4 regions of the Halobacillus sp. AWH4_228 genome follow, and region 1 is predicted to be linked to each of the others. Evidence: riboswitches for the same ligand, from Rfam matches in the RefSeq annotation. Region 1 holds a riboswitch; each other region holds the start of a gene.

The links. A riboswitch is a leader RNA that binds a small molecule or an ion and turns the genes downstream of it on or off. The one in region 1 is predicted to bind S-adenosylmethionine.
Region 2: it holds a riboswitch for S-adenosylmethionine, as region 1 does, so the genes downstream of both, ACXADP_RS09100 (homocysteine S-methyltransferase family protein) here and ACXADP_RS03195 (O-acetylhomoserine aminocarboxypropyltransferase/cysteine synthase family protein) in region 1, are expected to answer to the same signal.
Region 3: it holds a riboswitch for S-adenosylmethionine, as region 1 does, so the genes downstream of both, ACXADP_RS04550 (acetyl-CoA C-acyltransferase) here and ACXADP_RS03195 (O-acetylhomoserine aminocarboxypropyltransferase/cysteine synthase family protein) in region 1, are expected to answer to the same signal.
Region 4: it holds a riboswitch for S-adenosylmethionine, as region 1 does, so the genes downstream of both, metK (methionine adenosyltransferase) here and ACXADP_RS03195 (O-acetylhomoserine aminocarboxypropyltransferase/cysteine synthase family protein) in region 1, are expected to answer to the same signal.

What each region holds. Positions count from the first base shown of each region.
Region 1 covers NZ_JBSWTE010000001.1:632,992-640,913, forward strand. The annotation lists gene metX (homoserine O-acetyltransferase MetX) at 1-685, opposite strand, end outside; gene ACXADP_RS03195 (O-acetylhomoserine aminocarboxypropyltransferase/cysteine synthase family protein) at 709-2,409, opposite strand; SAM riboswitch class I at 2,519-2,627, opposite strand; gene ACXADP_RS03200 (DUF2188 domain-containing protein) at 2,771-2,968, shown strand; gene ACXADP_RS03205 (FAD-dependent monooxygenase) at 3,089-4,306, shown strand; gene ACXADP_RS03210 (hypothetical protein) at 4,348-4,803, shown strand; gene ACXADP_RS03215 (NAD(P)/FAD-dependent oxidoreductase) at 4,860-5,825, shown strand; gene rarD (EamA family transporter RarD) at 6,089-6,994, opposite strand; gene ACXADP_RS03225 (FAD-dependent oxidoreductase) at 7,295-7,922, opposite strand, start outside.
Region 2 covers NZ_JBSWTE010000001.1:1,815,220-1,823,141, reverse strand. The annotation lists gene ACXADP_RS09140 (hydroxyacid dehydrogenase) at 1-179, opposite strand, end outside; gene ACXADP_RS09135 (PF20097 family protein) at 401-604, opposite strand; gene ACXADP_RS09130 (DUF4367 domain-containing protein) at 717-1,619, opposite strand; gene ACXADP_RS09125 (sodium/glutamate symporter) at 1,765-3,186, opposite strand; gene ACXADP_RS09120 (hypothetical protein) at 3,186-3,548, opposite strand; gene ACXADP_RS09115 (hypothetical protein) at 3,728-4,054, shown strand; gene ACXADP_RS09110 (hypothetical protein) at 4,144-4,641, opposite strand; gene ACXADP_RS09105 (DJ-1/PfpI family protein) at 4,691-5,314, opposite strand; SAM riboswitch class I at 5,665-5,769, shown strand; gene ACXADP_RS09100 (homocysteine S-methyltransferase family protein) at 5,942-6,991, shown strand; gene ACXADP_RS09095 (amidohydrolase) at 7,052-7,922, opposite strand, start outside.
Region 3 covers NZ_JBSWTE010000001.1:920,170-928,091, forward strand. The annotation lists gene ACXADP_RS04550 (acetyl-CoA C-acyltransferase) at 1-1,005, opposite strand, end outside; SAM riboswitch class I at 1,077-1,184, opposite strand; SAM riboswitch class I at 1,253-1,357, opposite strand; gene ACXADP_RS04555 (lactonase family protein) at 1,760-2,803, shown strand; gene ACXADP_RS04560 (TcaA NTF2-like domain-containing protein) at 2,996-4,384, shown strand; gene ACXADP_RS04565 (zinc-ribbon domain-containing protein) at 4,410-5,183, shown strand; gene ACXADP_RS04570 (hypothetical protein) at 5,362-5,508, opposite strand; gene ACXADP_RS04575 (helix-turn-helix domain-containing protein) at 5,533-6,786, opposite strand; gene ACXADP_RS04580 (hypothetical protein) at 7,028-7,372, shown strand; gene ACXADP_RS04585 (DUF5819 family protein) at 7,452-7,922, shown strand, end outside.
Region 4 covers NZ_JBSWTE010000001.1:1,316,381-1,324,302, forward strand. The annotation lists gene ACXADP_RS06505 (o-succinylbenzoate--CoA ligase) at 1-49, shown strand, start outside; gene menC (o-succinylbenzoate synthase) at 46-1,149, shown strand; gene ACXADP_RS06515 (hydrolase) at 1,204-1,515, shown strand; gene ytkD (RNA deprotection pyrophosphohydrolase) at 1,694-2,158, shown strand; gene pckA (phosphoenolpyruvate carboxykinase (ATP)) at 2,203-3,795, opposite strand; SAM riboswitch class I at 4,046-4,152, shown strand; gene metK (methionine adenosyltransferase) at 4,381-5,577, shown strand; gene ACXADP_RS06535 (gamma carbonic anhydrase) at 5,722-6,234, opposite strand; gene ACXADP_RS06540 (lysophospholipase) at 6,294-7,076, shown strand; gene ACXADP_RS06545 (tetraprenyl-beta-curcumene synthase family protein) at 7,089-7,922, shown strand, end outside.

The DNA.
Region 1 (7,922 bases):
CAAAAAGAGCAGGGCTTCTGTAAGTCACCATGCCGGTCATCCGCGCAATTTCAAACCCCTGCAGGGACTCATTCGTCGTGTAGTTCCCGTCTTGGAAAAAAGGATCGTTTTTAATGGCTTTCGCCCCGATATGATTGAAGGCGATGCCGTAATCACTTAAGTAGGGGGTGGCAGCCATAATCAGCAGCTTCTCCATAAAGTCAGGGTAGAGGAGCCCCCACTCATACGCCTGCATACCTCCAAGCGATCCTCCCGCAACAGCTTTGACCTGATGAATGCCCATCTTTTTTAAAGCCTCATACTGGGCACGGACCATATCCCGGATGGTCACTTTAGGGAAATGCTGACGGAATGGTCTGCCTGTATCCGGATTCATACTGGCGGGACCTGTAGACCCGTGACAACCTCCCAGAACATTGAAAGTAATCACTTGGAACAGGGAGGTGTCGATTGGCTCCCCCTCCCCGATTAATCCTGCCCACCAGCCGGGCTGCTCTTCCGTACCCACAGCTGCCTGGTTCCCGGTTAAAGCGTGGCAGACGACAATGACGGGAGCATGAGACGGGCCGGTGCGTTCGTAAGCCAGTTCGACAGATTCCAGCCGTCCGCCGGATTCGAAATGGAAGGGTCCCAGTTCAATCGTTTCCAAAGCTGCTGTCTGGCTGGCGGGGTTTTTTAAAGACATGCTTTCATTCTCCTTTCTGGCCATTATACAGTGACGAGTGTTTGAGATAAGTGGTGTCCTGAGCGGATCGAAACGATCGTCTCGTAAAGGCTCGCACCGGATAGGATTTGTTCATTTTTCAGGGAAGAAGCAGTTTTGGACCAGATGACCGATGGATTCGCCGACTGGGCCAGATCCGTTTGGTTTTCTCCAAGGGTTTCAAAGTAAAGAATATCGAAAGCTGGATCGTTCTGTTCCAGAATGTCTTCCACCTTTGAAAAAGTAGTCACATCAAAACCGAACCGCTCCAACTTGGAGGCTTCCTCCTGCAGGCCTCCCGGCTGATCAGGAATGACGCCGATCGTTTTCCGGCGGATGTTCCCATTGGACCGGTCGAGAGAGGAACGGAGAACGGTCTCCGCTGGATGAGGCTGTTCCTTATAAGGGCGGCTGTATCCATTGGCCTTTTCTATGGCTTGATCCAAGTCCTGTATAAGATCAGTCACAGATTCCAGACCAACCGACAAGCGGACAAGTTCTTCGGAAACACCGGACTTTTTCAAGTTCTCCTCATTCAACTGCTGATGGGTGGTGGATGCCGGATGGATGATCAATGATTTCGCATCACCCACATTAGCTACGTGGGACCAGAGTGTGGAGTGATCGATCAATTTACGACCGGCTTCGCGTCCCCCTTTGATTCCGAAGACAACCATGGATCCGGCTCCGCCTTTCAAATACTTTCGGGCAAGGTCATGAGTAGGGTGATCCGGCAGTCCAGGGTAATTCACCCAATCCACCCCTTCATGATTCTGCAGGTATGCAGCAATCTCATAGGCCTGTTCTGCATGCTTTTCGATTCTCAGGTGAAGCGTTTCAAGTCCCTGCAGGAGCAGGAAGGCGTTCTGGGGGCTCAGGCAGGCGCCGATATCTCTCAAAATCTGAACACGGAGCTTAACCGCATAGCCGGCAGGTCCAGCATCAATACCGAAGCGGATGCCGTTGTAGCTTTCATCAGGCTCAGTAAAACCCGGGAATTTTTCGTGATTCCAGTCAAAACGCCCGCTGTCTACGACAATACCGCCGATAGCTGTACCATGGCCCCCGATCCACTTCGTTGCGGAGTGGACAACGATATCGGCTCCCCAGGCGATCGGTTTGCATACATAAGGGGTGGCGAAGGTGTTGTCGACAATCAAGGGAATGTGATGGGCGTGGGCAATATCCGCTACCGCTTCAAAGTCCAGCACATTCAGGCTTGGGTTCCCGATGGTTTCAGCAAAAATCGCTTTCGTTTCAGGTGTAACAGCTTCCTCAAAGGCATTAGGATCGTTCCCATCTACGAAAACAACGTTCACACCATAGCGGGGAAGGGTGTGGACGAATAAGTTATACGTACCTCCGTACAAGTTGGAGGAAGTGAGGATGGTATCTCCGGCTCCGGCAACGTTCAGGACGGCCATCGTGATTGCCGCCATCCCGGAAGCTGTAGCGACAGCAGCGGCACCGTCTTCCAGAAGGGCAACACGCTGCTCAAATACATCGACCGTCGGGTTTGTGATTCTGGAATAGATGTTCCCTGGTTCGGCCAGGGCGAATAGGTTCTGGGCATGATCGGTATCATTAAATACATATGACGTTGTCTGATAGATGGGAACAGCACGCGATCCTGTTGCTGGATCAGCTTCCTGTCCACCGTGAAGCAGCTGTGTTTCATCACCGTATACATGATTTGAATTGGTCATTGTTTCATTCCTCCTTATGATTTCCAGGACATCCTGATCCTCGGTGTAGAGGGAAAAAGAAAAACCCTCTTCTGTAAGTAAGAAGAGGGCTTTTATGTATGCTTACCTCCCCTTATCTTTCAGATCATCTGATCTGTAGGATGTAGCACCTTTTCAAGTTTTCCTTGAAGGTTGCCGGGCGTCTCAGGGCCTAGTCCCTCTGCCGCTCACGATAAGAGTTTTCAATATTTAATTTATCTGACTTGTTTGAAATTATAAAGGGGTCCAGCTCTCTTGTCAATTCCCAGCTTGAAACAAGGGTGTTTAAATCTATAATAGGGCGGGAATGGATAATTAAGTCTATGTTGAAGGAGATGTTTTCATGAAGGAATATAGTGTAGTACCAAATAAAGATGTAACCGGATGGTTCGTAAAAATTGAGGACGTAGCTCCGACAGATTTATTTGATGAGCGTGATACAGCTGTAGAAAAAGCGGAAGAAATCGCGAAAAAGAACAAACCGAGCCGCTTGTACATCCTTGACCAGAATCACGAAGTTGAAGAAGAGCGTACCTTTTAAAAAATCCCCGTCCAGGGGATTTTTTTATGGCTTCCTATGCTTGTTTTCCTGTGGCTGTAGTTTTTTTGCGTGAAACCGATTATGATGGGACACAGGTTGAGAAAGAAAGGAAGGACCGGAATGAATCATACATATGACGTGATCATTACAGGAGCCCGGGCAGCTGGGGCAAGTCTGGCTGTCCTGCTCGGGAAAATGGGGAAGCGTGTCCTGTTGATCGATAAAGCCGCGTTTCCGAGTGACACACTGTCTACTCACTTTATGTCCCATACCCGCTTCCTTGAGGAACTGGGCATCCTTCATAAACTGGAGAAGACCGGTTTGAGAAAAGTGAGCCGGATGCGGACGTATATCGGCCAAAGTTTTATAGAAGGACCGAGAGCGGATTATACGATTATACCTAAACGAGATGTCCTGGACCCTCTTCTGATCGAGCAGGCCGAGGCGTTGAGTTCCGTCACTTTTATGCCGCGTACGTCAGCAAGAGGTTTGATCAGAGAGGACGGGCGCGTTGCCGGGCTTCACCTTGAAACAGAAGGGGAAGCGTGGGAGGCCTGTGCAGCGTGGGTGGCCGGAGCGGATGGAAAGAACTCGAACATCGCTGCCTGGACGGAAGCAGAGAAGTATCGGGAAACGAAGCCTCTCCGTCCGGTCTTATACGGTTATTACACAGGCGTGGAGCCGTTAAGCGAACCTGTAACGGAGATTTTCCTGCATGAAGGACGAATCGGCTTTGTATTTCCAATGGAGGAAAACCGGGATTGTCTCGGTATTGAAATCCACCCTGGGGAATTTACGGACATGATGAAAGCGCCGCAGGATACATTTGAACAAACGTTTAATCAATTTTACGGAATGAAGAAAAGGATGGAAGGGGCAGTTCTGCAGGGAAAGATTATCGGAACCCCCGGAATGCCGAACTTTTTCAGGAATGCTTATGGAGAGGGCTGGGTCCTCCTTGGAGATGCTGGTCACAGTAAAGATCCAAGTACGGGGCTTGGAATCAATGATGCGTTTCTACAGTCTTTTCTGCTGGCCGATGCTTTTCAGCAGATGGATGAAGGGGTGGATTGGAAAACAGCCCTGGATCGTTTTCAGAGTCGAAGGGATGAACAGCTGCTGCCGGGATTTCAGCTGACATTGGATTATATTCAATCGCTCCGGAAGTGGACAGACAACGAAATGGCATTGTTTCAAACCATCGCCGCCAACCCTATGGCGTGGAATAAGCTGATGCCTCATATGGGACGGCATTTGAAAGAAGACACCAAGGATTTCCCTCTTTTTTATCAATCGGTGGAAGGGGAAGCTTCCTCCTTCGGTTTCAGGAAGGATTAACTTCCTTTGAAGGCGAAATGGTTAAGAGAGGTGATGAGAAGATGGAATGGTCGAAAACATCAGCTTTCGAAAAGCTGCAGGAAATTTATACAGATAAAGTGATGCAGGACGAAAAAAGAAGAATCTTCCAAATGGTGTACCGCCATCTGCATGGCCATCTTGACGATCTTGCTGTGGAAACAGGTCTGACAGAAAAAGCTGAAAAACAATTGAAGTTTTTTAAAGAATACACGTTTATGCCGGGCGATAATCTTTTTCAGTCGATGCGCTGGGTCTTTTTGGTCGCCCGTGGAGAAAAACCGAAGGAAGCAGAAGAAACGAGGGATCACTTGAACCGGATTTACCGTTCGTTGTATCAGCCGGCCGGCTTGAAGAATCCGGCCATTCCAGAGACTTTCTGGGAAACGCCTCTCGGTGTCGCCTGTTTGGTGGCAGAAGAAGGAGTCGAGGCGGTTTATCCGATTCTTGATGAAGTTCTTGAAGTCGAAAAAATATAGGATGAATGGGGTTTTCTGCAAAGGAAGCCCAAGAGAAGAGAAGGGGAGGGTCAAGGATGGAACATTATGAAGTGACGATTATCGGTGCAGGCCTTGCAGGAATAACAGCCGCGCGCCGTCTGATGAAGCAGGGACGTACAAATATCCTGCTTGTCGATAAAGGGAAAAGTGTCGGGGGACGCCTCGCCACCCGCCGGATTGCGGGCGGCAGAGCGGACCACGGGGCCCAGTTTTTCACGGTCCGTACAGAAGAACTTGAAGAAGAAGTCCAGCACTGGGTGGAGGCCGGATGGGTAAAGGAATGGTTCGGTGACGACCACCCGCGGTACACGGCTGTAGACGGAATGAATGCTTTTGCCAAGCAGCTTGCTGAGGGTATCCCCACTTTATTGGAAACAAAGGTCGAGAAATTATTAGAAAATGACGGGGGATACAGGGTCTACAGTGCAGACGGTTCTGAATGGCAGACGGACAGCCTGTATTTGACGATGCCTGTGCCCCAGGTTCTGGAGCTCTTCAGAAACAGTACCATGAGCATGCCTGAACCTGTGAGAAAACAATTGAAAGGGATCCTGTTTGAGCCAACGTATGTGGGATTGTTTGAATTCAACAAGCCTACAGAACTTCCTGAGCACGGCCATTTGGATCAAGACCTTCCTGAAGGTGTGGAACGGATTGTCGACCATAGTAAAAAAGGAATTTCCGAAGATGTGATCGTCAGTGTCTATATGACAGCAGACTGGTCCAGAAAATACTACGGTGAAGATTATGTCATGTCTCTGGTGAAAGAAAAGGCGGAGAACTATCTTCCATGGGACGACCTGGAGTCGGAGCAGTTGAAGCGGTGGAGGTATGCCCAGGCGAAGAAAGTTGTGAAGGAGTCCTGTCTTGATGTGAATGGAGACGGCAGACTCATCCTCGGAGGAGACGCGTTCCTCCGCCCGAATGATACAGCCGGCCGGACCCGTTTTGAAAGTGCCTATTTGTCAGGGAAAGATGCTGCTGCCCATCTGCGCTGGTAGAAAAAGTTCGTCCTATCCAGTTAGAGTTGTCCGCATGTCATGTTGAGGGGGGCACGTTCCGCTTATCGGTGGATGCCTGCCGCGGGCACGGCCTCCGCTGACTTGGTCAAGAAAACCATTGGACCAAGTGGGTCTTCGGCTCGCGGGCTCGTCTGCGGAAAGGGAAGGGGCTTCCGCTCCTGGCAGTAGGAAAGAAATAAGCTTGTAAAGAAACAGAAGCTCCTCTACAAGGTGAAAGGTGTTCTCTCCAGGAGAACACCTTTTTATGTGACTTTCGGTTCGTATTTCTTCATGCGCTTCATGCGGGCCATCGTATAGACGGCAAGTCCTGCCCAGATGAATGTAAAGGCGACGCCATGCACCGATGTGAATGGTTCGTCGTAGAGGAATACACCGATGAACAGCATAATCGTTGGCGCGAAATACTGTAAAAAACCCACCATGGAAAGCGGAATCCGTTTGGCCCCCGCTGAGAATAAAAGTAACGGTACAGCGGTCACGACTCCGGCGCCGAAGACAAGGAGTGCTGTGAGCAATCCCCATTCTACGGATGCCCCCTGCCCGCTTAGCTGCTGGAGCAGGAAGAAAAGCGCAGCTGGTGTAACGATGAACGTTTCAATGGTCAGCCCAAACATGGCGTTCAACGGCACCAGTTTTTTAAGCAGGCCGTATGTTCCGAAGCTGAAGGCCAAGAGCAGGGCAAGCCAGGGGACGGAGCCGAACTTTAGTGTCATATAAAGGACGCCTGTTCCAGCGAGAGCGAAAGCGAGCCACTGGGCTTTCGAGAAGCGTTCCTGAAGGAAAATCATGCCGAGCAGAATGCTGACCAGCGGATTAATGTAATAGCCGAGGCTGGCTTCAACCACGTGGTTGGTATTGACAGCAAGTATGTAGGTCACCCAGTTGATACTGATGGTCACAGATGCCAGTGTCATTCCGATCATCTGCCGCTTATTCTTTAAAATCCGTCGGCATTCTTTGAAAAACGCCTGCTGTTTTTGAAGAACCAAAATGATCAGCGTCATAAAAACAAACGACCAGACGATGCGGTGGGCAAGAATCTCAAAGGCGGAAATTTCTTGAATCCATTTCCAGTAAATCGGAAGAATGCCCCATAGAATATAAGCTCCGGATGTATAGATGATTCCTAGTTTTTGATCATTTTCCATCTCTGTCCTCCTTTCCATAAAAAACTGTTCGATGTACGTCCGAATCATTATAGCACCATTTGCAGAACAGAATGGAAAGAAAAGGCCTGAAGTGCCTCCTTTTCCCTTGAAATCGAAAAGGGTGCGCTTCAGGGCCACCTATGAAGAGGAACGGTTCTTAGATGATCAAAAAGTACAGGCCGGCCAATGGCCTCTCCGGAAGATACGGGCGGCTGACCAATGGCGGTGATCTGGAAGCATGAGAAAAGCTTGTAGATAAACACATGGTTTCTCTACAAGCGGTAAAACGTTTGTCATTGATTACGGCGTGTCCTGCGGCCGGTCTGCATCACCAAGGTTTTGAAACGGGAGTTCCGCATGGTTGTCGATTGCTATTCTCAGAAGCGGCTGATCGGCTGGTCCTTCCATGACAGAACCATCATAGGAAAAGCGGGACCCATGACACGGGCAGTCCCAGGAATGTTCCGCACTGTTCCATTCGACTTCACATCCAAGGTGGGTACAGGTGGTATCCAGGACGTGAAGCTGTCCTTCCTCATCCCTGAATGCACCGGCCCTCTGTCCTTTCCACTGGACAACCATTCCTTCCCCTTTTTTTAAACGGTTCGGTTTATCTTCCACCAGTTCGACTTTTCCTTCCACCAGGTGGGCGGCTACATCGAAGTTCTGGGAAATGAACTGCTTCATACTTGGATCTGACTTGAAACGGGATGGTTTGAAAAGCTCGTGGAACAAGGAGGTTTCCCCGCATACATAATCGGTAATCAGCTGGGCAGCGAGTGTTCCATTGGTCATGCCCCATTTTCGGAAACCGGTCGCAATAAAAATCCGGTCGTTTTTCCGGGTGATCGGTCCGATATAAGGAACCTTATCGAGCGTCGTCAAATCCTGGGCAGACCATTGGAAGAGCTTCTTCCTGATGCCGAAC
Region 2 (7,922 bases), 1.2 Mb from region 1:
AACAGCTCCTCATCCACCTGGGTCTGGTTCCGTACAATCAACGCATCAGCGTCCCGAAGATGCTCCAGCAGCCCTCTTCTGTTCTTATACCATTCTTTATCGTATGTTACTTCGTGGCCTTGATTCTCAAGAATCTCCACGCCCTCCGGCCATATTACTTCACTTATGAGAATATTCACAGTTCTCCCACCCTTTCCTTTCTTTCATTAAACCATTTTGTTGGAGAAGGGACAAAGGATGTCGTATGGTTTATCGAATTTGAAGGATAATCAATCAAGGTGACCAACCAGCAGTCAGAAAAAGACTGCGCCGATCCAAGGTTCCTTAGAAAATCCCGTGCGGTTTCCTTTACACCTCTTTCTCAGGATGCCTTTTTAAAATCCGTTCATCTCCGTCATTTCTACTGCTCATAGCCGAATATCACCTTTTGACAGGCTTCACACCTATGAGCTGGAATCTTCCTTACTTTAAGAAGCGCACTTTCTACCAGAACCTCACTACCAAAATCCATAACAATCGAATCAGGCGATTCTGACCAGCAAATCTTCCGCGGAGAGAATATGTATCCCGCTTTAAGTTTTCGGACACAGTCAGGGCATAGCATGATGTCCTTGTTCATTTTTTCAGCACCACCTTTTTAATGCTTGGAAGGGAACAGCGGACTCTTGTGGTTATAAAACGCTTTAACCTCCACATAAATAGACATGAGCTTCCACTTATTCAAAAGACTCCGCTACTAAAACGAGGGTATCTTTAGATAACTGCTCCAGACGACTTTCGAGTTTATAGGTGATAGCTTCTGCCGTCCATTTCAAATATTTTGTGTTGTTATCCACGGCATACTTTCCTGTACCATCACCAACAGCAATCTCTTCCGTTTCCATGCCCTCCAATGGAAGATCTCCCTCTTTCATCGTGGTCAATGTCATGGATTCTCCCGACTCACCATGAAAAATAAACACTAAAAGAGTATCTTTATCTTCCTTCGTTCCAGCTTTTATTTCGACACCATGCACCTCATAAGGCATCACTTGAGGGAATTGGGGCTGAAACGATTCATCAGAAGAACGGGTCTCCAGACTTGAATGGTCATACTCATATAATCCGTCCGATGTTTTTTCCACGGTATCAAAAGCATGCCTCAATGCCTGGCCCTCCGTAAAATAGATCCGAGTGATTTCCCCATCTTCATTTGTGTTTACTCTCCCACGAACATCAGCCGTTTCACCATTATCTACATTCACCTGGTAATCAAAAATATAATCTGTTGCTACGTCGCTTTGCTGGATGTCTTTATTTTCTACTTCCATCTTCACTTCACTGCTGTACGCTTGTTGGTGATACCTTGTAAGCAGATTCGTCTTCATCGCCTGATCCATATAATCCTCCGTTAAATAGGGTGCGAACTGCTCCGTATAATAGGCATGAACCTTTTCATAACTGCCTTCTTCATACAACTCCTTAACCTCTTCTCCCGGTCCTGTGAACAGCTGCGCGAGCACTTTCGATACATCATCTTTCGTTGTGGTATTTTCTTCATGGTCTAAAGAAGACTGGGAAGATGTGCATCCTGCAGTAAAAAAAAGAACAGCAAAGACAATGGAAACCTTTTTGATCATGAAACAACCTCCACCTCTCCTTCTTTCCTGACTCTACGAACACCAGGGGTATCCAGTTTCAAAATTTAGTAAATGATTCCTTATTTTAGAACATATCAAACGTTGTTGACGAAAAAAAGAAGCTGCGTTTAAGCAGCTTCCTTGTCTACTCTTGATTTTTTTGTTTCCCAAAATGGAAAATGCCGACCAATATACCCAGGGCCGTCATGCATAAAGCGAGAATAAGTCCGGCCCACGGACCGACCCCGGCAATGAATGGGACAGAAAGTGCGGTGACGAGGCCACCTCCTAAAAATGGTTCATAAACGAGCTGCTTATATCCGAAAGCTTCAAATGCCGGGGACTCGTTGTCCGGATCGACGATGCGCATCAATAGAAGGCCCGTGGCCGTCACCCCCATGGATTGACCAAAATCTCCGATCCCTCGTTCAAACCAGTAATTTGGAATGATCTTGGGAGCAAGGAAAATAAAGCTGAAGAGGTTCCATGAAATCCCGGCCACAGCCAAAATTAAGAAAGGCACAAGATAGTCCCCGATCACTTCCAGGGAAACCGTTGCGATGGCTGAGATAATTAACAAGTCCAGAGCCAGCCCCTGGATGCGGTTCACCATTCTCCGATCAATCAAATTGTATTTATCATTTTTGTTAAAGAAAATCTGAATGATAATGCCGCCGAACATAGCAACCGGAAACAATGGAATGTATGTCATGAAGCTTGATCCTGTCCAATTGGCAATCGTGATGCTTTCAAGTCCGATCAGCCCTTGTAAAATACCCCAGCCAATCAGAATGGCGACCATTATGATGGAGAGGTGGAAGGATAACGGCTCGATGGATTCAGGGCGGAGAGTCATTTTCCCGGCAGGTTCACGATTCTGATATTCCATAATGCCGCTCTTCCGCAGTTCAGAAAATCCATCAACATCCTTGATGACCTCGGTCTTGTTGTTCCGGACCGCCCAGTTAATCAAGATAATACCAAAGATGACCCCTGATAAAACACCCACAGTGGCCAGGCCGATCGCTAAATCGAAGGCTTCTGAAAAACCTAGCTCTTCAAATGTACTTGCCATTCCCGCCGCTGTACCGTGTCCTCCTTCAAAAGCCACTTCAATAAGAGCACCGGCCATCGCTGGAATATCGAAAAAGGGTGTTAAAATCAGCAGTACGACTAACAAGCCGATGACATACTGTCCCCACCCGACGGCCCAGCCAAAGGCAAGCTGAGGGCCGCCGTAGGTCCACACGTCTTTCAATTTAGGCATAGCCGCTCCCAAGAAGAGAGAAGCAAATACTACGTTAATCATTAACCCTGGAAGGGCTGACCAAACCTGGATAATCGTATCTGTCATAATGCCGTTCGTTAAGAAATGCCCTTCTGCCACAAATTGGGCTGCAATTTTCCCAAGCACCTGCGGACCTAATAATAAAGCTATAAAGCCGCCGATAATCGATGCCGGCAGAAAAAGATCCTGAAATATTTTCACTTTTACTCTGATAATCTTCCCGATGATAAGAAATACACCAATGTATAATAGCGCAAAACCTATTTGTTCCGGACTCATTATCCCATCACCCCGCTGTTTTTAAACTTCAATTCATGAATAACCTTTTCCCCCGATTCCCGCTGAAAAAAGAGTTTTAAACGCTTATGAAAAAAGAAAGACTTTTCAATCATTTCCTTTGAAAAGTCTTTCTTTCTTATACATCCTATCCTAGATCCCAACCGATCCCCTCTATGGAAATCATCCTCTTTCCTGAACCTGATGACAGGCACTGTTCCTGAACGAAATCGATGATTTTTTGGAGGTGTGGATTCTGAGGGGGTTGTGGCCTTATACGATTCATCAACAAAAGCCGAATTGAAAACGAAATGAACTTCGACCATGGGTAACTTCAGCAAAGAACGAGGTTTACGTTTCATCATCGAATGGGGAATGCTTTACCTACATGTATAATTCGGTCTGTATTATTCCGGCTGCCTTAGTAAAAATAATAGAAAACCCATCTGCTTCTCTATCTTTTCAGCGACTGTGATATTCATCTATACCATAGTTCATATCCTGTCATAGAATGTACTATCTTGATATTCAGGAGGTGTATGGTATGAATCATAAACCGTGTAAAAAGGATTCTCATCCCGATGTGGATGTAATCACCTGCAGCTGCTGTGTTACTGGACTAGCTAATCTCATCTCCAGCCGTTTCCGCTGCGGAGATACGATTGGCATCACTTTCTTCGTAGAAGAAGGAGCAGGCATTTTTGTCGGCAGGTATCGAGGACTGGAAGACTATGTTCTTGAAATCGATGATCTACTTGTACCTGGGACAACCAGTTTCATTCCACTATGTGATGTAGGGAGTGTCGAAAAAGGCCTTCCGCTGCAGGAGGAACCTATGCAGATCAGCAAGGTCACCAGGGTGACAGAGTAAACGTATAGATCGACCCTCTCATTGAACAAAGAAAAGGGAGCCACTTTTATCGTGCTCCCTTTTTTTTCGTGATGTAATCTGAAATCCCTTCACTCATCCTGATGCATTAGTGGCTCCAGTTCAGCTAGTAAGCGAGTGGTTTCATCCAACAGCTCTTGGTATTGCACAATGCCGGTGATCAATACGGCTGTGTAGACGCCTGTACCCAGTATAAATAAAACTCCCTTCCAAAAAGGATTCAGACTCGTATCCTTCTCTTTGATGCTGGATTTCAATCTTATAAGTTTAGATAGAGGGAAATAGAACAATAGCAGGACATAAGAAAGGAAGGCCGCATACATTTGTCTTAATTGTTTTTCATTCACCCAGAGATACGTCAGTTCTTCCGGCTTGTCCTCCAGCGACTTCCAGCTTATAACAGTTTGATGAACGGTGCTTCCTCTCCAATTATATTCTTCGACCCTCGTTGTCTGATCTCCCAACTCTTTGACGCCTACCCCAAAAGGAGCGGGAGTATCTCCGAATGATACGACATGATACACAATAAAGATAAGAATGATGAATAGAAAATGGATTGCTTTGTCCATGCTCTCCTCCTCTCCCACCTTGAGACAACACTTTCATCTTCTATTGAATCTATTTCTCTAAGGTTTCCATCAATATGTAAAAGTACCGGGGATCACCTGTGTTGAAGTACGTATACCACGCTTCCAGGGTTCTTTCCGAAAAAACGTCCAAGTGCTTAAGTATAAGATTCGCAAATAAAAGGGCTCCTGCAGAGCTGGCTGTTATAAGGTTCTGATCCGCTACGGCCTTTATGTCCTTGTAATACGCCTCCCCATCATAGTTCGGACGGACCATATAAAGATATTCAAGACTGTTGCTGTTATGGAAACGAATGTTTAACAAACCGGCTTCAGCAAGCATCGGTGTGGCCCCACAAATGGCAGCAACCGTCGCCCCACAGTCCAGAAGCTTCGCTGCTTTATGTATGATGGGTTGATGGATACATCGGTTCCACGTATCTGCTCCGGGCAGCAGCAAAACGGTCGAAGGAGAAAGGAGGATCTCATCCGTGGTTATATCAGGTGTAATCCTCATCCCTCCTTTTGTCGTAATTGTTTCTTTTCCTGCCCCTGCCACCTGAAGTGAAACATCTTCCCGTCTTCTTTTAAAGTACTGCCCCGAGTTCAACTCAGCGGTTACATAGCCAAGTTCCCAGTCTGCCAAGGTATCTAAAGCATAGACATAAACGTTCATTCTACCAACCTCCATTTTTTACGCACTTCCCACCACAATCCCTAAGACAGAAAAACCATTCCTGTTAAGACAGAACACATCGCCTGCTCCCCCATACAAAACCTTCTATAAGGGACTACGAAATGCCTTGTATAAAGTTTCATAATGAAGAGAACCCCTCCACCTATAAGTCTACGTTCATTTTCCCATTATCGTCGAAACGGCGCTGCCTTCTTAACTTCCGCTTTTAAATACCGGTGTATTTTTTCCGAAAATTCTATTGATTCTCACTATATTTTCCTGTAATGTATAACGCAAGCGAAAGGATACACGTTGATCAAACGGATCAGCTGCTTTAAAAATTACATACGAACTTATCCAGAGAGGTGTAGGGACTGGCCCTTTGATACCTCAGCAACCAGCCATTGGCACGGTGCTAAATCCAGAAGGCAGTTATACTGCCTTGAAGATAAGGAGTCTTAGATAAATGGAAGGCCCCTTATCAAAGGAGGTCTTTTTTTAATGGAAATATACACCACTTCTTCTGTTAAAAAGAGCTCCATCAGAATCTGTGAGTCAGCATATTCCTTTAGAAGGATGAGCTTTCTAATATATTTATTCAATACCAAATGGAAAGGTTGTTGTGAAATGAAACGATCATTAGAGCAGAGGTTACAGGATGGACCCGTCATTTGTGGAGAAGGTTACTTGTTTGAATTGGAGCGCCGCGGCTATTTACAAGCTGGATCCTTCGTACCGGAAGTAGCGCTGGATAACCCGGAGGCACTCAAACAGACTTATCGAGACTATATGCTTGCGGGCTCCGACGTTGTGTTAGCATTCACGTATAACGGTCACCGCGAAAAAATGAGAATTATTGGAAAAGAAGAATTACTGGAACCGCTCAACCGTCAGGCAATTCGTCTGGCTAAAGAGGTGGCTCAAGAGCATCCAGAGGAAGAAGCTCTTGTGGCTGGGAACGTTTCCAATACCAACCTGTTCAATCCGGATGATCCTGAAGCTGTTGAGAAAACAAGGAGCATGTTTGCAGAGATGATCGGCTGGTGTAAAGAGGAAGGTGTAGATTTCGTGAATGGTGAAACCTTCTACTACTATGAAGAAGCTCTGATTGCTCTTGAAGAAATTCAAAAGCAGGACCTCCCTGCTGTCATCACATTCGGTCTGATGGGGGAGAACGTCTTGCGGGATGGCTATGAAGTCGAAGAGGCCTGCCGCTTATTAGAAGAAAAAGGGGCGCTCGTTGTAGGAATGAACTGTTTCCGCGGTCCGGCAACGATGCAGCCGTACGTTGAGAAAATCCGTAAAACCGTGGACGGTTATGTTGGGGCCCTTCCAATCCCTTACCGGACAACGGAGGAGCATCCTACTTTCTTCAACCTGCCGGACGGTGGCTGTGCCTGCACGCTCCCAACGGAAACAACGTTCCCAACATCTCTCGACCCGCTCTATACGAACCGCTATGAACTGGCGGAATGGGCTAAGGAAGCTCACGGTATCGGTGTGAACTACCTGGGACTCTGCTGTGGAGCGTCTCCGGCTATGCTTCGTGAAGTAGTCGAAACTGTCGGACGCACAGCTGTAAACTCCACGTATTCACCAGATATGAAGAAACACTTCCTATTCGGCAGTGATGACACGCTGCAGGATCATATAACATCGTATAAAACAAAAGCCTAAGCAAAAAAAACGCCTGTCCTACTTGGACAGGCGGCTTTATTAAAACGAAAACGGCAGGGCTCACAATGCATTTGGATTCCCCTGGTTTTCTTCCCTTTTGTATAAGGTGCGTCCTTCCTTAATTGTTTCTTCAATCTGTATTTCTTTGATCTGCATGGGGTCTACTTGGAAGGGGCTCTGATCAAGGATGACCAAATCAGCTAGCTTCCCTGCATGAAGGCTTCCTTTTGTCTCTTCTTCTCCATATTGATAGGCGGCATGAATCGTAACGGCTTGAAGAGCTTCATACACGGTCGTACGCTGTTCTGCTCCAATCGTTACTCCTGTTCTCGTTTTTCTATTCACAGCACTCCAGATCGTTTGAAGCATGTTCGGCTTGATAACAGGAGCGTCCTGATGGAAATTGACAGGAAGACCTTTCTTTATGGCTGATTTAGCCGGACTGATCCGGTTTCCCCGCTCTTCACCGAGGTTTTTCAAGTGGACATCTCCCCAGTAATACGTATGATCAACAAACATAGAGGGGATCATTCCAATCTTCTTCATTTCATCCAGCTGATCATCACGGACGGTCTGGCAGTGAATCATGACCGGTCTGAGCACATCTTTCTCCGGATCTTCCGTTTCTTCTACAGAAGCTTTATAGCTTCTCAGCAGCTGATCGGCTGCTGCATCTCCATTGCAGTGAGTTAACAATTGAACATCGTCTTGAACCGCCTGTTTTGTAAACTGCTTCACCTGCTCATCGCTGTACCAGGCACTGCCTCTATACGTTTCCTCTCCTTCATAAGGTTCCGTAAGCCAGGCTGTTTTCCCCTGCGGAGAGCCATCTAAGAACATTTTGTATCCACCAAGCTTCAAGCGTTTATGGTATTGCTTCGCATAAAGAGGGTTGGATGCAAAGATCTCATTCGGATTGGTGTCCATAAGA
Region 3 (7,922 bases), 290 kb from region 1:
AGCGATCGCGCCGCCGTTCACATTGACGCGGTCATAATCAATTCCGAGCTCCCGGCAGCTGGCAATCACGACACTGGCAAAGGCTTCATTGATTTCAAACAAATCGATATCGTCCGTGGTCAACTGGTGTTTGTCTAACAGCTTCTGAATGGCCTGTGATGGCTTCGTTTGTAAACTCGGATCCGGTCCGGCAATCTCTGACCAGTCGATGATTTCCGCCAGCGGCTGTTGGCCGAGGGCTTCCGCCTTTTCCTTCGTGGTAACGATCCCAACGCTCGCGCCATCCGTCATTTGAGAGGCATTGCCTGCGGTGATCGTGCCTTCGCGTGAAAAGGCGGGAGAGAGATTTGATAATTTTTCGGCTGTCGTCCCTTTACGGATGCCTTCATCTTCTGCGAGTCGTTCAGTAAAAGGAGCGATTTCCGGCTCCAGCCAACCATTTTTCTGAGCGTCCGCTGCCCGCTGCTGGGAAAGGGCGGCGTATTCATCCTGTTCCTCCCGGCTGATGTCGAAGGAGCGGTTCTTCTCATCGGTGAGAGCTCCCATCGACACATCACTCAAGGCGCACCACAACCCGTCGTTCAGTAAGGTGTCCTTCAGCAGGCTGTGACCAAGTCCGTTAGAAGCCCGGACAGGAGCGGTGTGAGGAGCGTTCGTCATCGAGTCGAATCCACCGACGATGTACAGCTCTCCTTCATTCAATCGGAGCCTGCGGGAGGCGTCGGTAATTGTAGCGATACCTCCCAAACAAACATTGTTCAGTGTGATGGCGGGTGTAGCGATATCCACCCCCGCTTGATAAGCGGCCTGTCTCGCAGGATTTTGGCCGCCCCCGGCCTGAATCACCTGGGCGAGCAGGACACCATCGGCTTGTTTCGCGTCCGGATTTCTCTCTAATAGAGCGCTCAGCGCATGAGACCCAAGTTCTGCTGCGGATTTCTTTTTCAAGGCCCCTTTCCACTTACCGAAGGGGGTGCGGATGCCGTCTAGAAGTACTGTCGTCATTTATGGAACAACTCCTGTTTTTATAATAGTAAGAGCCCTCTTCACAAAAATAAGAAGAGGGCTCTCGGCTCTTCTTATCTTCCAGGATCATCTCCTGCAGGAATTAGCACCTTTTCAAGCTGTTGCTTGATGGTTGCCGGGCGTCAACGGGCCAGTCCCTCTGCCTCTCTGGATAAGAAATAGGTATTCAATTGGAAACATATAAAACCTCTCTATCAAAGATAGAGAGGTTAGAGATTGTGGGCATCTCTTATCTTCCTGAGCATTCACTCAGTAGGATTTGGCACCTTGCTATCAATATAGCGGTTGCCGGGTTTCACAGGGCCAGTCCCTCCACCTCTCTGGATAAGATGTTCTTCCTTTATTTGGTTAAGTGCCATGTTAGCAGTATGAAGGAAAGGTGTCAATGCATTTTATAGAAAAGTGAGAAAATTAATTGTATTCTGTGACTGGTGGTAAACGTGCGAATGTCTTTGACAGCTGGGTTTGCCGATTCTTTCAATTCTAAGGGGATTTCACGAGAAAAATGAAGGCACCTATCAATTCATCCATCAGCCATTCTCCGATGGTTCCTGCGGATACCTAACGTTTCACTGATTAGATGATACCTTACAGGTAGAGCTGCTTTTAGATCTATGAGCAGAGATTTTAATAACTTTCGATATTCATAAATGGATAATGATTCAGCCTCTTTTGTCTTTATGAGATAATGGGTATGGTAATTACTGATACTATTCAATAAAGGAGTTTTACTATGCCGGAATATGTTGGTTACATCGGTACGTACACCAAACAGGAAAGTAAAGGCGTCTATCAGTTCACCCTGGATACAGACGCTAAGGAACTGAAAAATGTTCAGCTGGCTGCAGAATTGCAGAACCCTACGTACGTCACCGTGAGTGACGATCAAAAGAATCTTTATGCAGTTTCCAAAGACGGGGAAAACGGCGGTGTCACGTCCTTTTCTATCAATGCAGAAACGGGAGAACTCACAAAATTGAACGCTCAGACAGCTGCAGGATCTCCACCGTGCCACGTGAGTGTGGATCATTTGAACAACAATGTTGTCACGGCTAACTATCATACAAAAGAAGTGGTCTCCTACCTGACGAATGAAGATGGATCGTTGAATCCTGCAGTTTCTATCGTGGAGCATGAAGGGACCGGTCCTCATGAGCGTCAGGAAAAACCCCACATGCACTATGCAGGTTTCACCCCTGATGAGACATACGTCATTGCGATTGACCTTGGCAGCGACCGTGTCATCACTTACGCCGTAGACAATGGCGAGTTGAGCCAGGTGCAGGTGTTCAACACGAAACCGGGTTCCGGTCCGCGTCACATTACTTTCCACCCGAACAAAAAGTATGCCTACGTGATGACGGAGCTCAGCTCAGAAGTGCTTGTCCTTCATTATGATGAAAAGGACGGCAGCTTCACCGAGCAGCAGGCCATTGCCGCAATCCCTAAGGACTTTGATGAAACCAATGATGGCAGTGCCATTCATATTTCTTCAGATGGACAGTTTGTTTATGCCGGCAACCGCGGGCATAATTCCATCGCCGTTTACGAAGTCGATCAGGATACAGGGAAACTTACTTTTGTAGAGTGGACCTCAACAGAAGGGAACTGGCCGCGTGATTTCGTGATGGATCCTTCCGAGGAGTTCCTGATTGCGACGAATCAGAAGTCCAACACGATGACGTTGTTCGAGCGGGACAAATCAACCGGCAGGCTGACGCTTGTTCAATCTGATGTATTCGTGCCCGAGCCGGTCTGCGTGAAGTTTACAAAGTAAATAGAGGAATAGGAAAAGAGGGCGTCCCATGGAGGGATGTCCTCTTCTTTTTTATGGAAAAAGGGACAGTCATACACCCCCGGCCGTTTGAGTATAGTTAATTACTCCCCATTATATGGAACTAAATCAGGTGAAGGGAGGAAGGTACATAGCAGGCGGGGAAACACCTTCAAGGGCGAGGGAGGTCGCTGGATGGAAGTATGTAAACACTGCGATCATGAGATGGGCGGGGAAGAAACTTTCTGTACCGAATGTGGTGCACCCAAGGATGCTCCGCTGACCCGGTCGGAAGCAAAAGCGCCAAGACCACCGATGCCGCGGAAAAAGAAAATCACGCTGATCTCGATAGGGGCGGTTTTTGTTGTGCTGCTGACTGCTCATTTGATTTTGTCATCGATGCTTGACCCGACGACGAAGATTCGGGCGATGGATCGTGCGGTCACAGATAATGATGCGGCGGCTTTTGTAAGCGAGTTGTCCCTGGATGAAAAAGCATGGCTGAATGAGAAGGAATACCTGCAGTATTTGAAGGAAAACGACTGGGAGACCATCCGTGAGCAGATGCTGGATGCCGTCAGCGGACAACAGCGGTTCGATACCATCATCCGCGATGAATACGGCAGCCCGATTTTGTCTGTCAAAAAGACAGCCGTAATCCCTGGGATGTACAAGACGTATGAAATTGAAGCGGTTCCGACTGAGATCAGATTCTTAACGAACATGGACGAGGCTTCCTTTACAGTCGGCAAAGAAAAAATCACCGTGGAGAATGCTGGCGAGGACGAAGTCACGGTCAAAGCCTACCCTGGTCTGTATAAGGTGAAGGGGGAGGCATCGAACGTATATGGAAGTTTCAAAGAAACGTGGGAATACCAGGTGCTGGCGGAGGAATCGGATTATTATATGGAACTATATTTTGCAGGGACTACGTATGATGTCGATACCAACCAGCCGGAAGCGATTCTTTTTGTCAACGGAAAGAGTACGAAGAAGTCGCTGGATGAGCTTGGAGTCATCGGTCCTGTGCCGGACGGAAACAAGCTGGTCCTTCATGCGGAGTGGACAAACGATAAGAAAGAGGTGATCAAGTCCGGACAGGTCCGTACGGAGGATGGCGATTACTGGGGTGAATTGAGCTTTTATTTTGAAGAGGAAGAACTGGAGGAACCGGAGGAATCGGTCTTTGAATACGTACCGGAATCGGATGACTCCGAAGCAGCCGAGGATCACGTGCTCGATTTCCGGGAGGTCTATGAAGAAGCGTTGAATGCGGAGGACTTCTCGATGATTGCTCCTTTCCTCGAGGATGGCAGTCAGGCGTCCGCTGAGTTTAAGGACTATTTGGACGGGATCTCCGGCAAAGGCTTCACCTATGCGTTCACGGAGAATAACATTGTGAAATCCACGGCCTATGGAGTAGATGGCTATGTGGTGACGACAGATGAAGCGTTCATCTTTACCGACTCAAAAGGAGAGAAAACGCATTACGAGCGGACGAAGGATTACACCGTCGTGAAAGAGGGCGACAGCTGGAAAATTGAAGAGGTAGCGATCAATGAAACCAATCGTTCGGATGGATAATTTCTAATGAAGGGGATGGGATGTTATGCATTGTGCGACATGCGGAAATCCATTGAATGAAGACAGTAAATTCTGCGGAAAATGCGGGGCCTCTGTTCTTGCGGAGCATGCATCGGCATCGACGGTCGAAGCGGCCACATTGCCTCCGCAGAAGGATTATACAGAAACGGCTAAACAAACAGGCCGTCAGTTTTACCGTTTTGCCCTTCAAGCGCTGCAGGAACCGTTTCGGGCCAGTCAGCGGGTGGATGGTTTGCAGCGGACGAATGGTCTGATTGCTCTGCTGCTGCTCGCTTTTCTCATGCCGTTCTTTTCGTACTTAGCGGCGAGAAACGCGGCGCGCGGCCTGTGGGCCTTCGGGGAGTCCGTACCGGATGTATTCTTTGGTGTGCTCGTTCTGCAGCCCTTTTTATATCAACTGCTCTTTTTAGCGGTGTTTATCGCGGTCAACCTTGGTGTAGGCAAATGGATGCGGGTGGAGATCACTTATATGAGCGTTCTGGCAAAATACGGGTCGCTCGTCATCCTTCCTGTGACCGGACTTCTTGCCGCCAATCTGTTTATGCTGCTATCGATGAATACGGTTGGGACGTTTTTCTTTTTTGTCAGTATTGCGTTATACGTAACGGCAAGTACGGCCCTTTTATTCTCGATTTATTCGGGTGGGGAAGCTAAAGGCTTGGATGTGTTTTACGGCGTTGTGATGACGAATGTGGCGATGGCGGTTTTCTTTTTGATCGTGATGATGAGTATGATTGACCGGATGATAGGGGAAATGGGTGTGCCGTATGGATGGTAAATGAAGAAAAAAATCATGATTAAATAGAAGAAGAGCTGAAGAAGAGCTCAGTTATTCACTTGGAGATCCTGTTTAAGATTGTTTTGAAGAGTGAACACCCTCCCATATTCAAAGGAATATGGGGGGTGTTTGAAATGGCCACAAAGCTTTATGTAAGGAACAGCAGAAAAATCTTCATTTAATTACTCAACGGAAGTTCATCACCATTCGGGGTGGTTTCAGACACTCCAGGTTTTCCAATTTCAACAGAATCCGCCGTCATGGTTGAAGCTGGACCGGCCATGAACACAAGGACCAAACTAAAGATCAACAATAGTTTCTTCATGATTTCCCCTCCCTGTTGAAGTAGTTAGTAGACAGCGACTGGATTGCTGTCGAGCGCTAATTTATAGTACTCAGCTGCTTTTTTATACCCTCCTTTCCCTTCATAGTATTCTCCCAAAAATCGGGAATACCTTTGTATTTCCTGATTTTTTTGTTCTTTTTTTAGAGAAGGCAGGAACGTTTTTTTGACATAGATTTCCCACTCTTTTTCGGATTGAAAGAAAAAAGAATGGAAGAACCAGTACTCTTTTGTGTGGATATTGTCTTCAGGAAGCTGCTTTGCCACGTCCAGATGTTCGTTCAAGTACTTCATGCAGGTATCTTTTTCGTTCTCCTGATAGTAAATGAGGACCAGCAGCACAAGGGATTTCATATAACTGGTGCTTGTTTTTTTCTTGTAGTAAAGAGCATTTTCTAACTGGCCAAGAGAAATTTGCCTTTCCCTCTTTCTTAAATGCATCGTGGCGATATTATGATAAATGATTCCTAAATGATCTTGATCTCCAATTTCTCGTGCGAGGCTTTCCGCTTTCTCAAAGTTGGAGAGGGAAGAGGGGACATCTCCCAATCGGCTGTAGCAAATACCAAGGTGGATGTGTATCTTTAAACACTGTCTGGATTTGTAGTTGTTTTGAAACAGGAGTAAAGCGGATTGAGCATAAGAAAAGCTTAAGGTCTCATTTTGAGACACATATAAGGTCAGGGCGTAAAGGAAATATAGATCCGCTTGTTCCAATTCGTTTAAATCCACCGAGGAATACTCGGACAAAGCTTTCTCAAAATGTTCTTTTGCGATCATGGGTTGATTCTTCACCCAATAGTAGTTTCCAAGGTGTTTGTAGTAAAAGAAGCGGTTGCGGGATGTGAGAGTATCGTGGATGTCATTGATAAATAAAATGGAATCATTAATATCATCAAATGCTTGAAGGATGATGCAGGCCCTTACCCTTTTTATATGATATTCAGCTTGAAGGTTGGTGTTAGTCACGGGGGTTATGAAAGACTTCAGCTCCTGGTAAATCTTTTCGGACGCCTGCTTATCGTTGTTCAGTAAGGGCTCTTCCCAGTGACGGAGGAGCTTTTTTAATTTTTCTTCATTTGCTTGTATTTCTTCGTAATTCACCCCCACCCTTTCCAAGAGCAGCATAAGGGTTTCCGGTTCTACAGTGGTTTTGTTGTTTTCAATTCTTGATAAGTAGGAGGGGGAAACAATAGATTCTGAGACTTCTTCCTGACTCATGCCTTCTTTCAATCTAAAGTATTTTAATACTCTTCCCATATCCACTCTTCAACACTTCCTTCTCTTATATTGCGCAATAGGATGAAAAAATCGAGAAAAACAGCCCTTTTCTTTCATAACATGCGAAATACATCTTTCATGGTTACCATGATACCATTTATCTAGGAAATAAGTGTAAGAGAAGAAAAGCAATTTTGAAGGGGGGGATACCACAAAGGAGGTACCTGTACTGTATCTGGTTGGCTTATGCTTTGTACGATCATTAAAGGAGGAATATCAAATGAAAGTAAAGAAGCAATTGATGGCAGGTTGTATGGCATTAGGGTTATTTGTTGGAGGGACGACAGCCACATCCGCTTTGGCTAGCACAGATGATATCGAATCCCAAACAACTCTGGAAGTGAAGCAGGTTTCTGAAAATGGAGCCGAGCCGGAAGCTATTCCAGCAGTGGTTGGAGCTTACGCTCTTAAAGGAGCAGCAGTAGCAGGAGGAGCTTTTGTAGCGGGCGTGACAGCCAAGGCTGGTGCTGATGCGTATGACTGGGCGAAAAATCAGATTGGTGGAAACGATGTAATTAAGGGAGAAAGCGATTATGAAGATGTGAAAGTCGTCTTTGATCAATAATACTTAGGTGAGTTATTCCAACGCAAATCTCTGCCCTTTTTATAGAGGGCAGAAGATTTGCCTTTAAAGAGGTGACACGATGATAAAGAAAATTGGAGTCAGCTTAATCCTTTGCGTGTTTGTTTTTCATTTAGTTATAACAGCCTTATATCTAACTCCTTTCAACCCCGTTAAAGCAAAGTACAGCTTCGCCGTCAATGCCTATATGGAACCTTTATTTTCTCAAAATTGGAGGCTGTTTGCTCCCAACCCGGCTTCTACCAACAACCAATTCATGGTTCGGGCTCAGTTTGCCGATGGAGGTACATCAGACTGGCTTGATCTCACAACGTTTATGATTGATAAAAATCAGGCCAACCGTTTTACTCCGTATAACCGTTTAGTTCGAATCCAGAGAGGGGCCTTCACTTCCCTGTATCAAACGGATGAGGTGACGTTGAAAATATCACAGAAAATTGAAGAGAAAAACCTTGATCGAGAGGACTATGATCATCTGCTTGAAAATGAACGGACTCAGAAAAAAGATGAATATGCCCAGGAAGCTCTGAAC
Region 4 (7,922 bases), 680 kb from region 1:
GTTACTGAGAAGGGAATTGTTTTCCCTGACAGAGGGCGGGGACCGATGAAAATCGAGAAAATCATCCTCAAAAAAATTGAGCTGAAGATGAAACATCCCTTCCGTACGAAAAGGGGAAGTCTAACGTCACGTCCGCTTATTATCGTTGAAGCTCACGATCGCTCAGGCTTGACCGGATATGGAGAGGTGACGGCATTTCCAGAGCCTTTTTATACGTATGAAACGACAGCCACGGCATGGCATGTCCTCGAGGGTTTTCTTATCCCTTTGTTGGCGGGAAACGCCCTTTCCCACCCAGCGCAGTTTCAGGAAATCGCAGCTTCCGTGCAGGGCCACCCGATGGCCAAAGCAGGATTGGAAGGCGCTGTCTGGGATCTTTATGCCAAACAGAAGGAAACAAGCCTTGCCTCTTTGATCGGTGGAACGAGGAAGATGGTACAGGCGGGAGCTGTCCTTAGTCTGAGTGACCACCTTGAGCAGGATATTGCTGAACTGCAGATGGAGGGCTATGAAAGGTATAAGCTTAAAATCATCAAAGGGAAGGAACGGGAAATGATTGAATCGGTTCGGGCTGCTTCTCCGGATCTGCCCATTATGATCGACGGGAACGGGCAGTATGATGAAGCGGATATGGAGAATTTGACCGCTTTGGATCGTTATGGCCTGCTGATGATAGAGCAGCCTTTCCGTTCCGGCGATTTTTATCTGCACCAGCAGCTACAGAAACAGATGCAGACACCGATCTGCCTGGATGAATCGGTGACCTCATTTCAAGATGCTGTACAGGCGGTTGAATTGGGAAGCTGCCGGATTATCAATGTGAAAATCAGCCGTGTAGGAGGATTGGCGGCCGCCAAAGAAATCCATGATTTCTGTGCCGCATCCGGAGTACCGGTGTGGTGCGGGGGTATGGTGGAATCAGGGATATCCAAAGCCCATAACCTTGCCCTTGCCTCTCTGCCTAATTTCACCATACCGGGAGACTTGTCCGGGTCGACGCGTTATTTTGAAGCTGATATTGTAAAGCCTCCCTTGAAAGTGCAGAAAGGCGCCTTACCTGTGCCTCAAGGTCATGGGATCGGCATAGAAGTCGATGAGGAAAAGCTGGCAGAGGCAACACAGCTGTCTTCCACCCATCTCCTTTCCTAAATGGACTCATAACCTTTCCCTTCATGGTTCACACTAAGGGAAAGGAGGGTGAAGATGGAACGAGATCAGTATTACATTAACATCGGTACGCGGGAGATTTCAGTAAATCATGATGCTAATAATGATGATTTTATTATCTACGCCACCCCTGAAGAAGTGACGGCTCTGCGTGAAGTGTTTGATGAGATTGCCCAGGCAGACGGCCGGTCCTTTTACAGGGCTCATATTCCATTTATGCCTTACCATCAGGATCAGGATAACGATGATACCGATGAGGATATGCATAAGGCTTTCCAGCAGATCTATGATCTGGGTGATGAAATGACGAAGAAGCATATTGAGGAAATGGGCGTATTGAAAAATTGAGAGAAGGGCCGCTTCCCCTTTTGAAGCGGTTCTTTCGTACATAATCGGGGGATTTTGTGTCGGTACGGACCGGAAATCCTACAAGTAGAGAGGGACTGGTTTGTATTTGCGGCTGCTTATGGTACGATTTAAACAGGAAAGCGAACGTATAACAAGGATTAAAGGCAGTTGAAGAGACATGAAAACTTTTTATGATTTTTATCAAAATCCTGTCCGGTTATCCTTCGAGGATCACCCTTTTTCTGAAGAGCCGAAACATGTGTGGATCATCTGCCGCTTTCGTGATCAGTGGCTGTTAACCCGGCACAAAGACAGAGGGCTCGAATTCCCTGGTGGGAAAGTAGAAGAAGGGGAGACGGCGGAACAGGCAGCAGTAAGAGAAGTGAAAGAAGAAACAGGAGCCGATATTGATGATCTGACTTATCTTGGGCAGTATCATGTCGATGGAAAAGGCGGAACTGTCATCAAGAATGTCTATTTTGCTACAATATCTGAGCTGGCTGATCAGGATCATTATTTTGAAACGCATGGTCCTGTCCTTTTCCGGCATCTGCCGGGAAACTTGAAAAATAACGACCGGTTCAGCTTCATGATGAAGGATGAGGTTCTGCCGGAATGTTTAAAGCGTCTGGAACACCGCTAAACAGAAAAAATCCGCCGTTTGGATAACGGCGGATTTTTTTCTGTTTAGTTTGTGTGGTGGGTCGGGCCGGCCTGTTTGATTTTATCACTGGCATACGTGAACTTTTTGAAGTTGGCATGAAACTTTTCAGCAAGTTCTTTGGCACTTTCATCATAAGCGGCAGGATTGTTCCACGTTTTTCTCGGGAATAAGACTTCGTCCGGTACTCCCGGGCAGTGGGTCGGGATGTGAAGGCCGAACACAGGGTCTTTATAAGTTTCGGCAGAACTCAGTTCACCTTCCAGAGCGGCATGGATCATGGAACGCGTGTAACTCAGTTTGATACGCTCGCCTTCTCCGTAGGCTCCCCCTGACCAGCCTGTATTGACAAGGAAGACGTCCGTATTGAACTGGTCTATTTTCTCTCCGAGCATTTCAGCATATGCTGATGGAGCAAGCGGAAGGAAAGGGGAGCCGAAGCAGGCGGAGAAAGTCGCTTCCGGCTTGGTAATCCCTCTCTCTGTTCCAGCCAGTTTACTCGTATAGCCGCTTAGAAAATGGTACATCGCCTGTTCTTTTGTTAAACGGCTGATTGGTGGGAGGACTCCCGTGGCATCAGCTGTCAAGAAAATGATGGCATTTGGGTGGCCGGCAATACTTGGCTGGACTGTATTATCAATGTGATCCAGTGGGTAGGCGGCCCGTGTATTTTCCGTCAGGCTCGTATCGTCATAATCCGGCGCGTGCGAATCCGGCTGAAGGACGACGTTTTCCAAAACCGAGCCGAAATGAATGGCATCATAGATCTGCGGTTCTTTTTCTTTGGACAGGTTGATGCACTTCGCATAGCATCCCCCTTCAATGTTAAAGACACCGTAGGGGGACCAGGCGTGCTCATCGTCCCCGATCAGGCGGCGCTGAGGATCAGCGGACAGAGTCGTTTTTCCTGTGCCCGACAGACCGAAGAACAGAGCAACGTCGCCTTCTTTGCCGATGTTGGCCGAGCAGTGCATCGGAAGGACGTTCTTTTCCGGAAGCAGGTAGTTCATGACGGAGAAGATGGACTTCTTGATTTCCCCTGCGTATTCTGTTCCTCCGATGAGGACAACGCGGTGTTTAAACGAAACCATGATGAACGCTTCGGAATTCGTACCATCCACGTCAGGATCTGCTTTGAAGGTTGGAGCAGATATGACAGTGAACTCTGTGTCATGCTCCTCCAATTCGGATGCCTCCGGCCGGATGAACATTTGGCGGGCGAATAAGTTGTGCCAGGCGAATTCTGTAAGAACCTGCATAGGAAGGCGGTAGCGCTCATCCGCTCCTGCAAAACCTTTGAAGACGAATAACTCCCTGCGGTCTTTCAAATAATCGAGCACTTTATGGTATAATTTCACAAACGTATCATCGTCAATAGGCTGGTTCACAGCACCCCATTCGACTTTATCTTCGGTTACGTCGTCACGGACAATGAATTTGTCCTTTGGTGAGCGTCCCGTATAGGTACCTGTCGTAGCCTGAACGGCCCCTTTTTCCGTTAGTGTACCTTCATTGCGGTATAAAATCTTTTCCACTAAATGTGGAACAGATAATTGGTGGTGGACATGGTCCTGGGAAAGTAGAAGATTAAGTTCTGACAGTTGGTTTATTGTACTCATATGCATCGTCCCGCCTTTGCAGTTTAATAATGTGAGATTAGTATAACACATTTATTTTAATCGTCCATACTATTCAGTGGATTGTGGGAAAGTTTTCAACACTGCCATATTTCATGGCTGTTATTATCCTATGATGGTTTGAACAGAACGTTTATCCAGGTTGAATCTGGATGGAAGGGGTGCGTCGAAACCCGATGAATCCAATTGACATTAAACACGCTTTTCGATACGATAGCTGAGAACGGAAACTCTCTTATCCAGAGTTGGTGGAGGGACAGGCCCTTTGAAACCCAGCAACCGTCCGCAGGGACATGGTGCTAACCTGAAGCAAGGAGTCAGCTCCTTGGACGATAAGAGCGAAAGGAAGCAGCCCCTTTCCTCGGTATAGGAAGGGTTTTTTCTTTTTATAAGAAGGAAATGTCCATGACCAGGCCTTGCCGCCTGTTTATTATTTCTGACTGAGAACGTGCACGAAAATGTTTTCGGATCCAGGATGACACTATGAAATGAACTTATGTTTTTCTACACATACTGGTAAAGAGTTCCGTCTAATACTTTGTACTTACAGAAGGAGGAGTTTTTAGAATGCCAGCGAACCGCCGGTTATTCACATCAGAATCCGTGACAGAAGGTCATCCGGACAAAATCTGTGACGCTATTTCTGATGCTATTTTAGATGAAATTTTAAAAAACGACCCGAATGCAAGGGTGGCATGTGAGACAACAGTAACTACGGGACTTGTCCTGGTTTCCGGTGAAATCAGTACGAATACCTATGTTGATATTCCATCGATCGTGCGCCAGACGATTAAAGATATTGGATATACACGAGCAAAATACGGCTTTGATGCAGATACATGTGCCGTTTTGACGGCTATTGATGAGCAGTCCCCGGATATCGCAGGGGGAGTGGATGTTGCGCTTGAATCCCGTGAAGGGAAAATGAGCGATGATGAAATAGAAGCCATCGGTGCCGGTGACCAGGGACTGATGTTCGGCTTTGCCAACAATGAAACGCCCGAATTGATGCCGCTGCCTATTTCTCTTGCCCACAAACTTTCCAAGCGTCTTTCTGATGTCCGCAAAGACGGAACACTCGATTACCTTCGTCCTGACGGCAAGACGCAGGTAACGATTGAATATGATGAAAATGATCAGCCGGTCCGCGTGGATACGATTGTTATTTCGACGCAGCACGCTGAAGAAGTCACGCTCGAACAGATCCAGAAGGATTTGAAAGAGCAGGTGATCGGGCCCGTTGTACCGGAAGGCTATATTGATGATGAAACCAAATACTTTATCAATCCGACCGGGCGTTTTGTAATCGGAGGTCCTCAAGGGGACGCCGGTTTAACAGGACGTAAGATCATCGTAGATACGTACGGTGGATATGCGCGTCACGGTGGTGGTGCCTTCAGTGGGAAGGATGCGACCAAAGTGGACCGTTCTGCTGCATACGCGGCTCGTTATGTTGCGAAAAACATCGTAGCTGCAGGTCTTGCGGATACAGTGGAAGTCCAGCTCGCCTATGCAATCGGGGTGGCCCAGCCGGTTTCCATTTCCATCAATACCAGCGGGTCCGGCAAAGTGTCGGAAGAAAAGCTGGTGGACGCTGTGCGTGACTTGTTTGACCTCCGTCCTGCTGGAATCATTAAAATGCTCGATCTTCGTAAACCTATTTACCGTGATACGTCTGCCTACGGCCATTTTGGACGGACAGATGTTGAGTTTCCATGGGAACGTACGGATAAAGCGGAAGAGCTCAGCGGTCGTTTTCAATAAAAAAAAGCTGTTTCCTTGTTGGAGGAAACAGCTTTTTTTATTTTCACGAGTTGCACTAACGGCAGAGTACGCATTGATTTGATACGGCTATCCACTTCCCTCTGTATGTCTTCTGATCATGCAGGCATCGAGCTGAAAAGCATTTCAGCCCCGAAGGTTCTTATAGTACTGCCCTTTTGCGACATACGATTTCCGGATCCGGTCCATTTCCTTGTAATCCTCTTCTGTTAAGGAACGGATCACCTTGGCCGGCCGTCCGAAGGCCAGTGTATCCGGAGGGATTTCTTTTCCGGGCGGAACAAGGCTTCCTGCTCCGATAAAGGCCCGCTCCCCTATGACAGCGCCATCCAGAATCATGGATCCCATGCCGATCAAAGCGTCCTGTTTAATGTGTGCAGAATGCAGGGTAACCTGGTGCCCGACCGTAACGCCGTCTTCCAGTATGAGAGGCTGGTCAGGGCTTTGGTGCAGCATGCTCAGATCCTGGACATTTGTGTTCTTACCGATATGTACCGATGAGACATCGCCGCGGATGACCGTCTTAAACCAGATGCTTGCGTTCTCTTCTATGACAACATCCCCGGTAATGACGGCATCTTCTGCTGTAAAAGCTGATGGGTGGATGAGAGGTCGTTTTCCTTTATATTCGCAAATCATACGAAGCCCCCTTATAATATGAGTAACATCAGTATATCAAATGAAAAGAGGGATCGGCTGTGGAAAAACTGGAATCGGCCCGTGATCGTGCAACCATCATTCTCGTCCATGGCGCTTTTGAGCATATGGGAAGGTATAAGGAACTTGCTGATCGTTTCCGTCAGGACGGTTTTTCGGTGATTTATGGAGACCTGCCGGGGCAGGGGTTGTCTGATGGGAAGAAAGGTCATATCCGTTCGTTTGGTGATTACGTTGAAACCATTCAAAGCTGGTATGAGCAGGCGGATCCGGATAAAAAAATTTTCCTTCTCGGCCACAGCATGGGGGGGTTGGCTGTGATTCGTTTTATGGAGGAAAAGCAGCCGCAGCTGGATGGTGTGATTTTATCTTCTCCTGCTGTACAGATCCGGAATAAAACGGCCCGCCCGCTGGAGGCTTTTTCCTATCTATTGAATGTTTTTACCCCTTCGCTGCGTATGAAAGCGGGACAGAATCCCGAAAATGTAACTAGAAACCAAATCAAGGTTGAAGAATTCCGTCAGGATCCGCTTGTCATTGATAAAGTATCGGTGCGGTGGTACCGTGAGTTTCAAAAGGCGGGAATCCGGGCGTTTCAACAAGTCAGCCGTTTTCCTGATGTGCCTCTTTTAGTGATGCAGGCAGAGGAAGACCTTTTAGTGGATCCGGCACGCACAAAAGAATGGTTCAATCATGTCGATACCAGTGAAAAAAGTTATAAGCTGTGGCCGGGTCTTTACCATGAGATTTTTAATGAACCGGAAAATGACCAGGTCTATCACCATACACGATCTTTTTTGAGCAACATAATAAATGAACGTTAGGAGTGTCCACCCTTGAAGGAGTCCGTTCCAAGCAATGCTGTCCATCTGCTTTACGAAGTGTATCGGAATGTGTTTCCGCGAGTACATAAAGAACTAGCCTATTGGAAAGATGCTGCCTCCCGAATCCCTGATGAAGAATTAAGAACGCAGGCCCAGGCCAGTATCAAGGATAAAACGTTCCATTGCGAAGGTGGGGCGGTTTATTCCGTGCTTTCCGGTGACCGCCCGGATCTTGCTGTCCGCTTTATTGTCGCTTATCAGACGATCAGTGATTATCTCGATAATTTATGTGATCGGAGCACCTCCATGGATCCTGATGATTTTGAAAGGCTCCACTTGTCGATGGCCGATGCATTAACCCCTGGGAATCCGTGCCGCGACTATTATAAATACAGGGAAGAGAAGGATGACGGCGGGTACCTTCATGAGCTTGTGAAAACCTGCCAGGATGTGCTGAGTCAGGCTGACAATTATCAGATTGTCCATGAGCGGGCACTGAAGCTTGGGCGTTTGTACTGCGACCTTCAAGTACATAAGCACGTGATCGAAGAGGAAAGGATTCCGAGACTGCAGCAGTGGTTCGAACATCACCAGACCGACTGGCCGGAATTGAAATGGTATGAATTTTCCGCCTGCACCGGATCCACCTTGGGCATATTCTGCCTCGTTTCCTATGCGCTGGGGAACAAAATGGATGAGGACCTGGCCCGTAATGTGGAGGACAGTTATTTTCCGTTTATGCAGGGGCTTCATATTCTTCTTGACTATTATATTGATCAGGAAGAGGATGAACGGGAAGGAGATCTCAACTTCTGTTCCTATTATGACCATCAGGAACAGATGAAA